One region of the Paenibacillus riograndensis SBR5 genome, then DNA from elsewhere that is predicted to be linked to it. Evidence: riboswitches for the same ligand, from Rfam matches in the RefSeq annotation. Region 1 holds a riboswitch; each other region holds the start of a gene.
What was found. Region 1 has a riboswitch for cyclic di-GMP ahead of PRIO_RS05890 (PA14 domain-containing protein). Riboswitches for the same ligand answer to the same signal wherever they lie in the genome.

Region 2: it holds a riboswitch for cyclic di-GMP, as region 1 does, so the genes downstream of both, PRIO_RS34040 (S-layer homology domain-containing protein) here and PRIO_RS05890 (PA14 domain-containing protein) in region 1, are expected to answer to the same signal.
Region 3: it holds a riboswitch for cyclic di-GMP, as region 1 does, so the genes downstream of both, PRIO_RS31850 (flagellar assembly protein A) here and PRIO_RS05890 (PA14 domain-containing protein) in region 1, are expected to answer to the same signal.

Annotation. Positions count from the first base shown of each region.
Region 1 is NZ_LN831776.1:1,360,679-1,365,531, reverse strand. It holds gene PRIO_RS05895 (glycosyl hydrolase) at 1-933, opposite strand, end outside; gene PRIO_RS05890 (PA14 domain-containing protein) at 1,089-3,560, opposite strand; cyclic di-GMP riboswitch class I at 3,574-3,654, opposite strand; gene PRIO_RS05885 (sugar phosphate nucleotidyltransferase) at 3,866-4,853, opposite strand, start outside.
Region 2 is NZ_LN831776.1:5,334,068-5,338,920, reverse strand. It holds gene sigF (RNA polymerase sporulation sigma factor SigF) at 1-611, shown strand, start outside; cyclic di-GMP riboswitch class I at 1,403-1,495, shown strand; gene PRIO_RS34040 (S-layer homology domain-containing protein) at 1,547-3,646, shown strand; gene PRIO_RS22685 (DUF6531 domain-containing protein) at 3,672-4,853, shown strand, end outside.
Region 3 is NZ_LN831776.1:7,544,977-7,549,829, reverse strand. It holds gene PRIO_RS31860 (DMT family transporter) at 1-533, shown strand, start outside; gene PRIO_RS31855 (flavin reductase family protein) at 548-1,150, shown strand; gene PRIO_RS31850 (flagellar assembly protein A) at 1,251-3,137, opposite strand; cyclic di-GMP riboswitch class I at 3,242-3,333, opposite strand; gene PRIO_RS34275 (FUSC family protein) at 3,708-4,808, opposite strand.

The DNA.
Region 1 (4,853 bases):
TCCGCTCTCTCCTATGCCAATAGGCTTTCCATTAGCCAATTCAAGCAGGCCTTCATAATAAGACTGCTTGTAATCATTATTGTAGATATCCGCTGCCAGTACATCCACCTTAGCCGCCCCAGGATAATAGGCACTGTAAGGCTCTGCCCACTTATTCGGAGCATTCGGATTCCATACCCACAGCAAATTGTTCAATTTATGCTGGTTCACCAGCCGGTCGTACGTAATATCCCAAAGTCTGGAGAAGTTATCCTTCTGCCCCCACCAGAACCAGTTTCCGTTCATCTCGTGATACGGACGCCACAGCACAGGAACTCCTGCATCCCGCAGCTCCCCCAAATAGACGGCAATCTCGTCAAGTGAAGCAAGCAGGCTTTTGTATTGCGGCGTACCCGGTGTAACATAGGCATCGAACTTCTCCTGGCTCAGGCTCATATGCACGTTGGCCCACTCCGGGGTGGTTCCGGGCAGGTTCTGATGAAACGTCATCGCCACGATGCCTCCACCCTCATGCCATTTAATCGCGCTGGCCACAACAGCCTGGCGCTGCCGGGCAATAGTTCCTTTCGACTGGTTGTTAATCGCTCCAAGCTCATAGCCGTGCAGCACCGCGTAATCCCCTGCGGCATTCTTCAGCTTGTTGTTGAATTCGTCCGGGCTCTCCAGATAGTCATGCTGGCCGGAGATTATGCCCTTTCCCCCGAGATCAACCAGATAGTCCAGCAGATCGGCGGCTTCCTGAGAAGCCGATGGATTCACCGGTGTGACCGCCTCCGGGGGAATGACCACATTCCGTTCAACAGAGAGACTGCGCGCCTCACTCCAGGGCAGCAAGGAAAGAATAAACATAATAGGCAGGATCGTAATAAAAAGCCGGTACTTGCGGTAAGTGTTCAATGTAATCTCCTCTCTCCAGCCGTAGGTGGCTTCCATCCGCTCATGGGTGAACTTAAAGTTTGACCAGTATGCAGCGTAGAAGGACTATAGCTTAGTAGCCCTGCCGATAAGCAGGGCTATTGGACTTTTAGGATTAATATTGTAACGTCTTAACCAGTATCGGCGTTCGGGATGAATTCAGCAGTATTTCTTTAGGAAGCGGAAGGAAGGAAAAGGGCGCTGGCAGGAACCGTCTCTTTGACTTGGCTTGGACTTTCCCACATCAGCCGCGCTCTTGCATCCCCTTGGTTCTCGTAATACTCCACTTTGATATCATATAATTGCCCGGCTTGCAGGCTTATGCTTCCTGTGCGTTCGGTCCCGCTTTGCTTCATCCAGCTGTCAATCACAAGAGTGCCATTGACCCAAACGCGGACACCATCATCTGATGTTGTATAGATCTGATAGGTTTCGCTATACAGCGGTTTGATCTTGCCGCTCCACCGTACCGAGAAGAAATCGGTGGGGATTGCAGCATCCGGCGAACCCAGCCGCCAGTTGAAATCGAGCACAGCATCGGTGCGTACAACTGCCGGAGCACCAGACAGCTGCATGTTGCTGAAATATTCCGCCTGCAGTCCGTTATCAGCAGGCGCTGCTGCTGGCGCTGGAGCCGACGCCGGTTCCGGCGTCGGTGCCAGTGTAGGTTCCGGCGTTGGCGCCGGGGTTGGCGCCGGGGTTGCTACCGGCGTTGGCGCCGGGGTTGCTACCGGCGTTGCTGCCGGGGTCGCCACCGGCGTTGGCGCTGGGGTTGCTACCGGCGTTGCTGCCGGGGTCGCCACCGGCGTTGGCGCCTGAGTTGCTACCGGCGTGGGCGCCTGAGTTGCTGCCGGGGTTGCTACCGGGGTTGCTACCGGCGTAGGCTCAACGGCCAGTGAAGTTTTGCTTGAGCCGGCTGCTGAAGGATTAACGTACAGCGCGCTAGCCGGAACGGTAGCTTTGGTCTGGCTTGGGCTTTGCCACATCAGGCGAATGTTGGCATCACCTGCATTTTCGTAATACTCGACTTTGATATCGTAGAGCTGGCCTGCCTTCAAGGTGATATTTCCGGTACGTTCGGTTCCGCTCTGCTTAGTCCAGCTGTTGATTACGGCTGTACCGTCAATCCAGACACGGATACCATCGTCTGAAGTCGTGGAAATCGTGTAAGTCTCGCTGTATGACGGTTTGATCAGTCCGGTCCAGCGGATCGAGAACGAATCCACTCCAAGCGAGCTAACCGGTGCAGCCTGCCGCCAGTTAAAATTGACTACTGCATCATTGCGTACAAGTACAGGAGTTCCTGAGAGCGTCATATTCTTGAAATATTCTCCCTGCAGACCGTTTACAGTAGGGATAATTACCATACCATCATCCGGAGATTGTTCCGGTGCGGCAGTCGGTTTTACCGGCTGCGCAGCCGTTGGAACCGGGGATAGTGTAGCCGTTGGCGCCGGTGTTGGCGTGGCCGTCGGCACTGGTGTCGGTGTGGCCGTCGGCACTGGTGTCGGTGTAGCCGTCGGCACCGGTGTTGGCGTAGCCGTCGGTACTGGTGTCGGCGTAGCCGTCGGAGTAGCTGGAGCCGCAGGTGTCTCCACCAGCCCGGCTTTGTATTGATCCAGTGTGACGGTGTAACTGTCATTCATAAAGTTTTTGATCGTAGTGGTGCTGTTGTTCTCATAGAGCATTTTTCCCCAGTTCATCATATAGACCCATTGTCTCTGGGAGAGCTGCAGCTTGGCGGTGCTTGGCATTTCGCCATTTTCACCAATGGCAATGGGTTTGCCGTCCGCGAGGCTCAGCAGGCTGTCATGATATTTGTTCATATAATCATTGTTATATATATCTGCTGCGAGAACGTCTACCTTGTCTGCTCCCGGATAGGTCAGTTCATAAGGATCAGACGAGGCATTTGGAGCATTGGGGTTCCACACCCACAGCAGGTTGTTTAATTGATGAACGTTTACGAAACGGTCATACATAATATTCCAAAGTTCCGCAAAATTATTTTTCTTCCCCCACCAGAACCAGTTGCCGTTCATTTCATGGTAGGGTCTCCATAGGACTGGAACACCAGCGTCCCGCAAGCTCTTAAGCGAAACGGCCACTTTGTCCAGATCGGCGATCAGGCTTTTGTATTGAGCCGTTCCCGGTGTTACATACTTGTTGAATTCCGCTTGGCTAAGCGTCCTCTGCACATTCGCCCATTGGTACGAAGTGCCGGGCAGCTGCTCATGGAAGGTCATCGCGACGATGCCGCCATTTTTGTACCAGCTGATCGCACTGTTCACCACATTTCTGCGCTGTGCTGCTCCAGTGCTTTCCGACTGGCCGCTGATTAAGCCAAGCTCGTAGCCGTGAAGGGCTGCGTACTTTCCGCTCGTCCACTTCAGCCTGTTGCTGAATTCATCCGGGCTCTCCAGATAGTCATGCTGGCCGGTAATAATACCTTTTCCTGAAATAGCGTTTAGATCGTCAAGCAGCTTGACGGCAGCAGGTGATGCATTGGGATTAACCGGGGCTGAAGAACTCGGGGCAGCAGCTGCCGCCGAAGGCGCACCCCCCAGACCAAACGGCACTGCAGTCAGAAACAGGGCAATAGTTAACATGACGGACACCAGACGCGACTTACGGTAAGTTGTCAAAATTCATCTTCCTTTCGGTAGCCAGGCTGCCACTCTTTCGGAGGCCCTATAGCTTTGCGTCCCTATCTTTCGATTAGGTTTGCCTTTGTCGTAGTGGAAGGATTTATCCCTCTTACCGTAAGTATCGTCTCTATTAAATTTTTAGTTTAGAGCATTAATGAACTTTTCTTAATAAATGGTTCTTAATACCTGTTTTGGAATTGTAACAATTGGGTAAATAGATTATTTAGCCCTAGCTTGAAACCTGAAATCGACATGACCCGGGAAGGTTTCGCCGGATTCGACAGCGCCTTCGGCGCATTATTTTACGAAATAAATTGCTGCAGAGCGATGTCTTCCCACTCCAGTGTAATGCGGATATTGTCTTCTTCCACCAGCTCCGAGCCGGTCTGCACTTCAATGAACTCCACATCTGTCAGCGCCAGAATGGCATGTTTTGTCCCTTCCGGTATGCGGACTACATCCCCTGCCTTCACATTATGCATCTTCTCATTCAGCACAATGCTTGCCTCGCCGCTGACAATTGTCCAGATTTCACTGCGTTTGTGATGCAGCTGGTAGCTGATATTTTTGCCTTCGGAGATAAAAATCCGCTTGGTCAGCACTTCATTGCCCTCATCGTACTTCACATAATCAATGACTTTATAGTGGCCCCAGCGGCGCTCCTCGTACATCGGTCTTTGTTCAAAAGACTTCAGCACTTCCTTGATGCGCGGGCTTTCGGTTTTGTGGGTCACGAGAATGCCGTCCGGGCTGGCTGCGATAATCAGGTCCTTTGCTCCGATTACTGTGACCGGAATGTCCAGTTCATTGATCAGGCAGGTCCCTTCGGAATCGGCGGTCACGAAGCCTTTGCCCACGTGGTTGCTGCTCATTTCCTCGGTGAGGGTATTCCATGTGCCAAGATCCTTCCAGAACCCGGCGTACGGCTGAACGACGATATTCTCCTCTTTTTCCACCACTTCGTAGTCAAAGCTGATGGACGACAGCAGTTTATACTGCTTCTGCAGTTCCTCATAGTTCAAAGGCAGACCTTTGCGCTGCAGAATATCCAGCAGATAGCCCAGGCGGAAAGCGAATACTCCGCAGTTCCACAGTGCCCCCCGGCTGATCAGCTCCTCAGCCTGTGCGCGGTCCGGCTTCTCCTGGAAATGGCTCACCTGCATATAGCCGCTTGCCGCTGCCTCATCACTGGTAGGAATAATATAGCCGTATTTCTCGGAGGCAAGCTCAGGGACTACACCCATCAGCGCCAGATTCGCGCCGCTTTCCTGTATCGTGGCCTCAAGCTGG
Region 2 (4,853 bases), 3.9 Mb from region 1:
AGCGGTTTATGAACCGCGGGTATGAGCCTGACGATTTGTTCCAGATCGGCTGTATCGGACTGTTGAAGTCCGTAGATAAATTCGACCTCAGCTATGAGGTCAAATTCTCCACCTATGCCGTGCCGATGATTATCGGCGAGATCCAGCGTTTCCTCCGGGACGACGGCACCCTCAAGGTCAGCCGTTCTCTCAAGGAGATGGCCAACAGGGTCCGCAAAATGAAGGACGAAATGTCCAAAACGCTGGACCGGCTGCCGACCATCGGCGAAGTCGCGGAGGCGCTGGGGGTCACACCCGAAGAAATCGTGTTCGCCCAGGAGGCCAACAAGCCGCCGACTTCGATCCACGAGACCGTCTTCGAGAACGACGGCGATCCGATCACGCTGATCGACCAGATTGCCGACGAGACGCAGGAGCGCTGGTTCGACAAGCTCGCACTCAATGAGGCCATCGGGGCCTTGACCGAGCGCGAGCGCCTGATCGTCTACCTGCGCTACTACCGCGACCAGACCCAATCCGAAGTCGCCAGCCGCCTCGGCATCTCGCAGGTCCAGGTGTCGAGGCTGGAGAAGAAAATCCTCGCGAGCATCCGCGAGCAGATTGCGCAGTAGATGGGCTGGCAGGGTACAAGCGGGGAGTTAGACGAGGGGGAAGCAAGACGAGCGGGAAGTAAGGCGAGCGGGAAGTAAGGCGAGCAAGGAAGTAAGGCAGCAGGCAGCGGAGGCAAGTAAGGAAAACAGTACGTTACCAGCTTTTGCAAGTAAGTATGAGCAGTGAATGTGACGGGTGAAATAAACGGTTGTAGGAGGCCGCCTCGGGAGAGGCGGCTTTTTGTGTGTGGTTTGGTGGGGCGCAGCAATGAATCGGACAGAGAGGAGAGAACAAAGCCAAACGGCTCATACAGCAGAGGATCGAGTTCTCCCAGCCTCCCCTGAAAAAAAGGGGGGACTTCCCCTAATGGACCCAGATGCCGTTAATTGCTTGAAATCGGTTTTTGCCGGGCACTTACGGACCCGGATGACCCTATTTCATGCAATTCCACCATTATGCTCCGGGAAATGCCAGCTTAGCGTCTCCTGAGTCCGTTAGATTGAATAAAAAGCCCGGATTGTTGAAATAACGGCGCTGGAGTCCGTAAGGTCGTGGTTCCCTTTAGGTTCGAGTGTAAAGCACCCATCTGATTATCTACAAGATGGATGGCGAGGAATCCGTCAATCTAGCCTTCCGGGTTGTTCTACTAGTTTCCATGCGTGCTCCGCTCCATTAACGGATTTCCTGTCCGCATCCCTGAAAAAGGAAAAAATAGAACATCTTAAGTCGATAGGAATAAATTCCGATAATAAGAGTGTCCTCTACATCTAAAGTCTCATTTACATAAGCATACAAGGACAGAAAACCGAGTTTGGAACAAGGGCAAATCCGTACGAAAGTCGGAGACGCAAAGCCACGGGCCTACTTCATCCGGGAGGGATGTCAGGGCAGCCGGGCCGCTCAAGGCACTTGGTTTTTTGACGTGCCTACAAATAGCACTGGGGGAGAGAAGTGAATGAGGTTCGGAAGGAAAAGGAAGTTTACGCAGACGGTTACAGCTGTTTGCGCGGCGGTGATTTTGCTTGGGGGGCTTGCCGGCAGTGGTCTGGGCATAGGGCAGGCATCGGTTTCGGCTGCGGCTGTGACGGCGGCCAACCCGGGCAGAACGGACTATAGCGTATCGGGTGATCGGCTGTTATGGCTGGAACCGGATGCAGACGGAGTTAAGCAGGTGCACGCGCTGAATCAACGCAGTGGCGCAAATACGGTGCTTACATCCGGTCCATCCGCCAAGGATGCGCCTTATGTGCATGGAGCAGTTGCGGTGTGGGCGGACAAGGGAAGTGAGCCGGGATCTTCACTTCACTGGGATATCTATACTGCCGATCTGGAGACAGGCAAGAAGATGAAGCTCAACAAGCAGGCCGGCCAATACGGCAATCCGACAACTGACGGCGCAGGTGTGGTCTGGTATGAACGCAAAAATTACGGCAGCATGATCTATCATGATCTGGCAACCGGGGTTGAAGCGGATCTGGGCGAAGGCCGTTTCCCGGTGCTGGCCGGCGGAAATGTCGTCTACAAGAATGCCCGTGACGGGGGCCTTAGCCTGCTGGATGTGAGCAGTGGCGTCACCCGCCCACTGGTTAGCCTGGGTGGTGCGAATGCGGTGGACTGGTTTGTTTTTAACGGCAGCCACGTGCTGTACAAGCAGAAAAACAGTGCCACAGGAAGCAAATATGTACTACTGAACATCAAAGACCTCACGGCACAGCCAGTGGATCTCACCGGGATGAAAGCCGGGGGAACTGAATATGCCTTTATGTCCATAGGTGAAGAACAAGCTGTGTTCCAGGAGGAGGTTGACGATGCTGTCACTCTGAAGCAGGTAGACCTCACTACATATGCAGTAAAACCGCTGCCGATAGATGCCGGGGTGAAGCTGATCGGAATTAGCGGGAACAAGCTGCTGTACAGCAAGAAGGACGATTACATAGAATCAGTGGATTTAAAAGAAAACCCCAACCCGACTCCTGGGCCGGAAACGACTCCACCGCCAGGTGCAACCCCAAATCCAGGCCCAGACGCTAACCCGGGTCCGGCTCCGGGGACTAAGATCCCTGTGATTACCGGAGCCAAAGACAGCCGGATTATTGGAAGTTCAGGCGGCATCTTGTCTGCAGTGAATGGTTGGGCACGGCTGGAAATATCTGCTGGAACCTTCCCGGACAATACCAGCGTAAGCCTGGCCCAGGCTGAACTGGAAACGAAGGAACTGCTGGATGCAAGCGGCAAAAAGCTGCTCAAGGCTGGTTCCGCCTGGCAGGTGCAAGCGAGCGCTCCATTCCTGATCCCGGCCAAGTTGGCGGTCCGGTATCCGCAGGAGGAGCCTTGGACGTCCAAGCGGGAGAAGCTTGGAATCTACAGCTACAATCCGGACAAAGGCATCTGGAGCTATATTGGCGGGGTGACTGCGGCGGAGGACGGTTTTGTTCAGGCTAAGATATCAGCCTCTGGGCTGTACGCGGTCATGCTGCGCGAGGCACAATTCACGGATATTTCAGGCCACTGGGCACAGCAAGATGTGGAGGTCCTGGCAGCAAGAGGCATCGTGAACGGAATGAACGGAACCGTATTTGCGCCAAAAGCTGTACTGACCCGGGCTGAATTCACCAAGCTGCTGACAGCAGCTCTTGGACTCCAACCGGTACATACGGATAAGCCAACCTTCCGTGATGTTTCCGCTGCGCACTGGTCTTACCCGTATGTGGAAGCAGCAGCGGCGGCAGGAATTGTAACCGGAGACGCAGGGCTTTTCCACGGCAATGCTCCGCTGACCCGTGAACAGATGATGGTGATGCTGATGCGGGCGATTGACAGCACTACTGCCCACAGCCCGGCATCTGCTGCGGACTCAGTCAAGCTTCAGGCAGTACTCTCCGGATTTAAGGACAACGGCACCATTAGCCAATGGGCACGGGAATCCGTAGCTGCGGCGGTTGACAAGAAGCTGGTGCAGGGCAGCGGACAGTTTTTGAAGCCCAAGGATTCTTCCACAAGAGCCGAAGCGGCAGTCATTATGTACAAGCTGCTGGCTGAGCTGAAATTACTCTAACTTATCACGGATAGGAGATCGGTCTATGAAATTCCGAGTATTAAAAAGGAAATGGCGCAGCGGCAGCTTGAAGGCGCGTGTGAACCTCATGCTTGCGCTGCTGCTGGTCATATCTTACATCCCGGTTCTTCCGGGAATTGCCAAGCTCACATCGTCTGCCTATGCGGCTACCAATATGCGGATTGAACCGAGTGAGCTGAGTCCGGGACCCGGTAAAAGTGTGGAAATTTCGTTCAGCTTCAACGCAGCGGATGACGGCCAGGACCAGCATGAGACTAACATCAACCTGTGTACTCCGCAAAAAGACGGTTCTGCTCCGCTCCTTGGGGATCTGATTACGAGCGGCGTGTATCCGACGAAGAAGGACGGGCAATATATCGTTCATAAATATGTCTGGGATGGCAAGATCGGAGGCGTGCCGCTGGACGAAGGGCGTTATAACATCTGCATCTCTCCTGCTGAATATAACGGCTCTGGTGTGTATTACGGCCAAATCGCCAGCTTCGAAATCCTTGGCGGTGACGAGGTGCAGCCACCGGCAGCCTTGCAGATCAGACCTGCGGCCTCAGGACAATCTGTAGTATCAGGGACTGCTGAACCCGGAACGCTGCTGGAAGTGGAGCTCTACTATCCCTCCAGCGGAGAAGACAAGCTGTACCCCAATGTTGCAGTCAACAGCGCAGGACAATGGAGTCAGCAGCTCGGGATCACACCGGGCGTAACGGCGCATATTACGGCGAGAGCGAAGAAGGACGGTAAGTTCTCCGGGTATTCGGAGCCGCTTGCGGTGCTGCGTGCGCCTATGCCCGCTTTTACGCTGAGCTTGGAAGCCTTGGCTGCCTATTATTATAAGCTGGATTCTGTTCAGGCAATGAAAGAAAAAGCCAAGGACATCGCTGTACTGAACCAGTCTGCGGCCTCGTCGGGAACAATCAGCGGGTTGACCTCTATTCTGCTGACAGATCCTCAAACTGCCCGTGCTATTTCCAGCGGGGATCTGACGCAATTTACGGAAGCGGCCATCCAGGACCGGCTGCGGATCGTGAACCCGTCGGGGCAGGCGCCGGTTGATCCGGCCCGGGGGGATTTTGTCTACTCCAGCGATTCGATTAGTCTGCAGGCCTTGATGCCGCTGCAATTCGGACTGAGCTATTTAAGCCGTGACCCTTACAAGGGGGTTAATGGACTGGGGTGGCATCACAGCTAT
Region 3 (4,853 bases), 1.7 Mb from region 1:
GCATGTATGGGCTGAAGCTGGCCGGTCTCGTGCTCGGATTTCTCGGTGTAGCCTCACTCAGCATCGGCGGCTTTACCGGGAGCATCTCTGTTCCGGGCATTGTGCTTGCTCTGGCCAGTGCGCTCAGCTGGGCTTTTGCCACCGTCTATACGAAACGCAATGCGGCGCGGGTGGATATGCTGTGGATGACCGCCATGCAGATCATGATCGGGGGCCTTGTTCTGCTGGCAGCCGGTTCGGCGACCGAGAGCTGGTCGGATATAACCTGGAATGCGGCTTTTATCGTGAACACGCTGTTTATTTCGGTGTTCGTGATTGCCCTGGGCTGGATGGTGTATTTCAGTCTCATCAAGGAAGGGGAGGCCGGCAAGGTTGGTTCCTTCACCTTTCTGATTCCGCTGATCTCTATCGGCTCAAGTGTGGTGCTGCTGCATGAGCGGATCACGCTTAATCTGGTGGTCGGCCTGCTGCTTATTGTGGGCAGCATCGTTTTGGTTAATTTCAAAAAAGCCGTTAGGCGTCCTACACATTAGATGGAGGTGTTTTTATGTATATCGCGGCTTCAGCACAATCGGCGCATGACAATTACAAGCTTTTGATCGGAAGCATTATCCCCCGGCCGATTGCTTTTGTAACCTCAATCAATGAACAAGGCGTGGTGAATGCCGCACCGTTCAGTTTTTTTAATATTGTGAATGATGAACCGCCGATGATTATGTTCTCCTGTCTACGCAAGGCAACCGGAGAGATGAAGCACACTGCAAGCAACATTTTGGGCAATGGGGAGTTTGTGGTGCATATCGTGGACGAGGATAATGTGGCTGCGATTAACCACACCTCAATCAACGCCCCGGAAGGCGTCAGCGAGCTGGAATTGGCTGGACTGACGCCGGTGCCCGGGCAAATGGTCCGGGTTCCGCGTATAGAGGAATGCAGGATTGCCATGGAATGCCGGCTTACGCGTCATGTCGAGCTGGGACACTGCGATATGATCATCGGAGAAGTGCTGTGTTTCCATGTAGAGGATGAGCTGATCCATAACGGACGTATTGATGCGGCCAAGCTGAAGCCGGTAAGCCGTCTCGCGGGAGCTTCGTATGCGGCGGTTGGCCGGACGTTCGATATGGAAAGACCGCAATATGAGTCTTAAAAGCACGGGAAAGACCCTGCCGGATGCCGCCATTCGGCCCCGCAGGGTCTTTCTGTATGTGTACCTTTTTCCGGTAAGGCTATATGTAGGGTACCGCTGATTATTCGCTTGAAGAGGATGCCGTTCCCCTGAATTTCTGTTGCAGGCTTTTGGCCGTAAATGCGATATTTTCAATCGGGTCAGTAATTTCCAGGGAATACCCGCCTATTGTCACAGAAGCATTACTGATGGTATGTGCAATGATTTGCCGGCCTGCAACGAGCAGCGATTTGCCAATGGATTCCCCGCCGACGCTGCGTGCATGAATCGTTCCGGCTGCTTCCATGGTGGAATCAGAAGACATGGAGCTATTCTTCGCAAAATAAATATCGCCAGCCGAATGCAGTTTGCTCCGGGAAACTCCATCTCCATGAATATGGACATCCCCGCCGGATTTGATAATACTGTCATGTGACCCGGCAATATCGATCCGGACCCGTTCCTCCTGCATCTGGCAGATGCTCTGGGCCAGGTTCTTCAACAGGCTCAGAAAAGAGCCTATACCCGCATCGGTAATCTGGTCGGTAAACCGCCCGGGATTCAAAAAAAACTCCATCAGATGCTTCAGGATTTTGGTATCCTGAGGATAATCAGTACTCATGCCTGATAACAGTTCCTGCATATCACGGATCATACGGGGAAGATGAGCATATTTACTCTCCAGCAGCAGCATGATGACCAGCCCGTATTTCACTGTCTGCACCGTTGACTCGACCGTCTCGGCCAGGTGTCTGGCGGCTTCCCTCAGTCCCGCTACTTCCTTCGCCACCAGTTCGGTGAAGCTGCACAGGCGGTTATGTGCGGCCCCATATCCCCCGGCGTACAGCTCACTGTCTGCAACCTTGCCGCTGATAAATATGCTGCCTGTAGCAGCGATCCGGGAATTGCGCACATCACCAAAAATATAAACATTGCCTAAAGCCTCAATAACCGTGTTCCTGCTTAAATCATGAGCAGCGATAACATCCCCGGGGAACATCAGGGTACCTCCGGCTTCACTGTCACTAGGCGGAACGAGGAACGTTTGGGGGAAATCAATTGTTTTTACAAAGGTTCCGCTTCCGGTTATGCGTGGTCTGCCTTTGCGGCAGGCCTTGATCTCCCCGCCCGGAAGCAGCGCTGCGCAGGGGGAGGAGAACAGGGTGAGGTCCTGCGGCGGCGGCGGCGGAAGTACACCGCCATATACATCAAAGCCGGGAAGGCCTTCTGCCGGGGGCAGCTTCTTCGCAAACACTTCGCCTTCCTGCACCATGAAGAATTCCGGGCAGCCTGTTTCCTGGGCGGAATCGTCCAGCGACTTGAATTGATTCTCTATTTTCTGCTGAAGCAGCAGTTCCAGACTCGCATTTGTCCCTGGCACAGGAGCCTTGCCTTCAGCAATACACACGGGAAGGTAGGTAGGATTATTCAGCTCCTCGTAAAGCGCAGGGATATTGAGACTGCTGACTATAGGGCTCTTATCAAATCCGGCCATAATCTGTTCGATGGAGAGGGTGGATAACAGCATTTCCCGGTTCATCTCCGCGCGGACAGTAACAAAGGCTGAAGCCGGATTGTTGACGAGATTCCAGGCATACCTTTCAGCGCGGTAAAGGGTAAAGTATACTTTGAGCTTATCATCGGATACTGTAATCTGGTATTGCGGTTTCTCGCAAATCTCCCAGGTAAGGTCATCTGCAGAGGTAATTGGAGTCGGACCCGTGATGACTTGACCGTTAATCTTCAACACCACAGGATGGATCGCGGAGATTACAGCCGGTTTGCCGCCGGACAGAGGCGGTGTGATGAAGATTTCGTTATTCTGGATAATGATGACACCATTCTTAGCTTCGTCTGTTCCGCCAAACGTCTGAGGATCCACAGAGTAAAGATTCAAGAGATCGGTCTTCCCAAGAAGCATGGAAGCAATGAACTCGTACCGTGAACGTTCGATGGTATGCTGCGGCATTCTCGTAACCTCACTTTTTCGTATAATCAATGGTATCTGTACAGAAAAGAACATCATGGAGCCGTGATGCGATATCCCGGGATATCCGACCAAATGGCGTCTCTATTGGCAGCCTGGCGGCCATAAATGCAGCAATTGCGCTCTTAGGCCCATGGCTTTGCGTCCTGCCCTTTCGGACAGTTTGCCTTTAGGAATAGATCAATGATATATACTCAGTACGGGACAAATTAAATCGACTGTAATCGACAAAAAGTGGTCAATACTGGTACGATGTCCAAAAATAACTTCTACAAACAACCTTAATTCTAGTACTTAAGTAGCGAATTTTCAACTGGAATAATTGATTTTGACTATAAATATTGAATAATGTAGGTAATTGTTGATTTTTTGTAAATAAAATGAATTTATAATTAAATTACGCTTATTGAATTTCAGATTTACAGGAGAATATGGAAGGTTGGACAGGCAGTATGTAGGGCTTGAAGCAGGGTAAAGGGGCATGAAACAGAGGGCTAACTGATAGTGTGAGAGATGAGAGCGATAAATTAAAAAAAAAGGACGCTCCCAAGCTTAAAGCTTGTGGGAGAGTCCCTTTTGTATGAAGCGTACAGCGTGTGCGGCTCCGGCTTTAGCCTTTTGCGGTGCGGCTGACATCACTACATAGTCGGCCTGCTCGATTTCTTCCAGCACCCGGTTCAGGTGGGAGAACACCGCGCCGAGATCGCGGATGGAGGTGAGGGAGCATTGCCCCTGCAGCTCGGAGAACCAGGCCAGTTGAAGATCGCGCGCCCGGCGCAGCGATTCGGGAAGCGAACGCTGGCATTCGGCATCCGACAATGTCTTCGTCCCGTAAAGGGCGATACAGTCTGCGGTGGCTGTGACCACCTCCGCCATCCAGTCGGCTGCGGCATAATGTGCGGGCAGCAGTGCGATTTCCGCACGGATCTCTTTTACATACGAGTGGATTTTTTTGAGATGGGCCGTTGTCTGTGTCAGTCCGCGCAGCTCATTGCGGCAATGGTAATGGGTTAAGGTATAATGCAGCTCCTTCTGCTGCAGCTCGCTCTTCGCCAGCAGTGAAGCGGAGCGTGTCAGGGCGTCTCCCGCCTGGATGGCTTCCCGTCCGCCGCCGGTCTGACCGCTTAGGGCATCCGCCAGCAGCAGTCCGCCTTCCAGAGCCAAGCCTTTAACCTTGACGAACCCCTTGGGCGGAACGATAATCATATTGATGATTAGAGCAATGACTACACCGATAAGCGTTTCAGCGACCCGCCACTCAATATAATGATCATTATAGAAGGTGAGTGCCAGAACAGAGGTTACACCGACCTGGGAGATGGCCTGGATATTGATCCGGCAGGCTGTGGCGACTCCGATGCCGATCAGAAGCATCAGCAGAATGGAAAAGGCTCCTACATCGAAGAACCGCCCCACAACCAGGCTGACAATGCCGCCGAGCACAATGCCGGTCATGCGGTAAACCCCTTTTTCCAGAGAGGCCTTGACGCTCCCCTGTGTAATCAGAATCGCCGCCAGCGGGGCGAAGTATAAATAGCTGTCCCCATACAGCGTATGTACTGCCAGCCAGGAGAGTGAAGCTGCCAGAGTAACACGTATCATATATAAAGACAGTCCGAATTTCTCCAGACGGTCCTGTAATCCTTCGTTCATTGGAGGTCATCTTCTTTCAGGTTGGTAAAAATGAATTGGATTTCA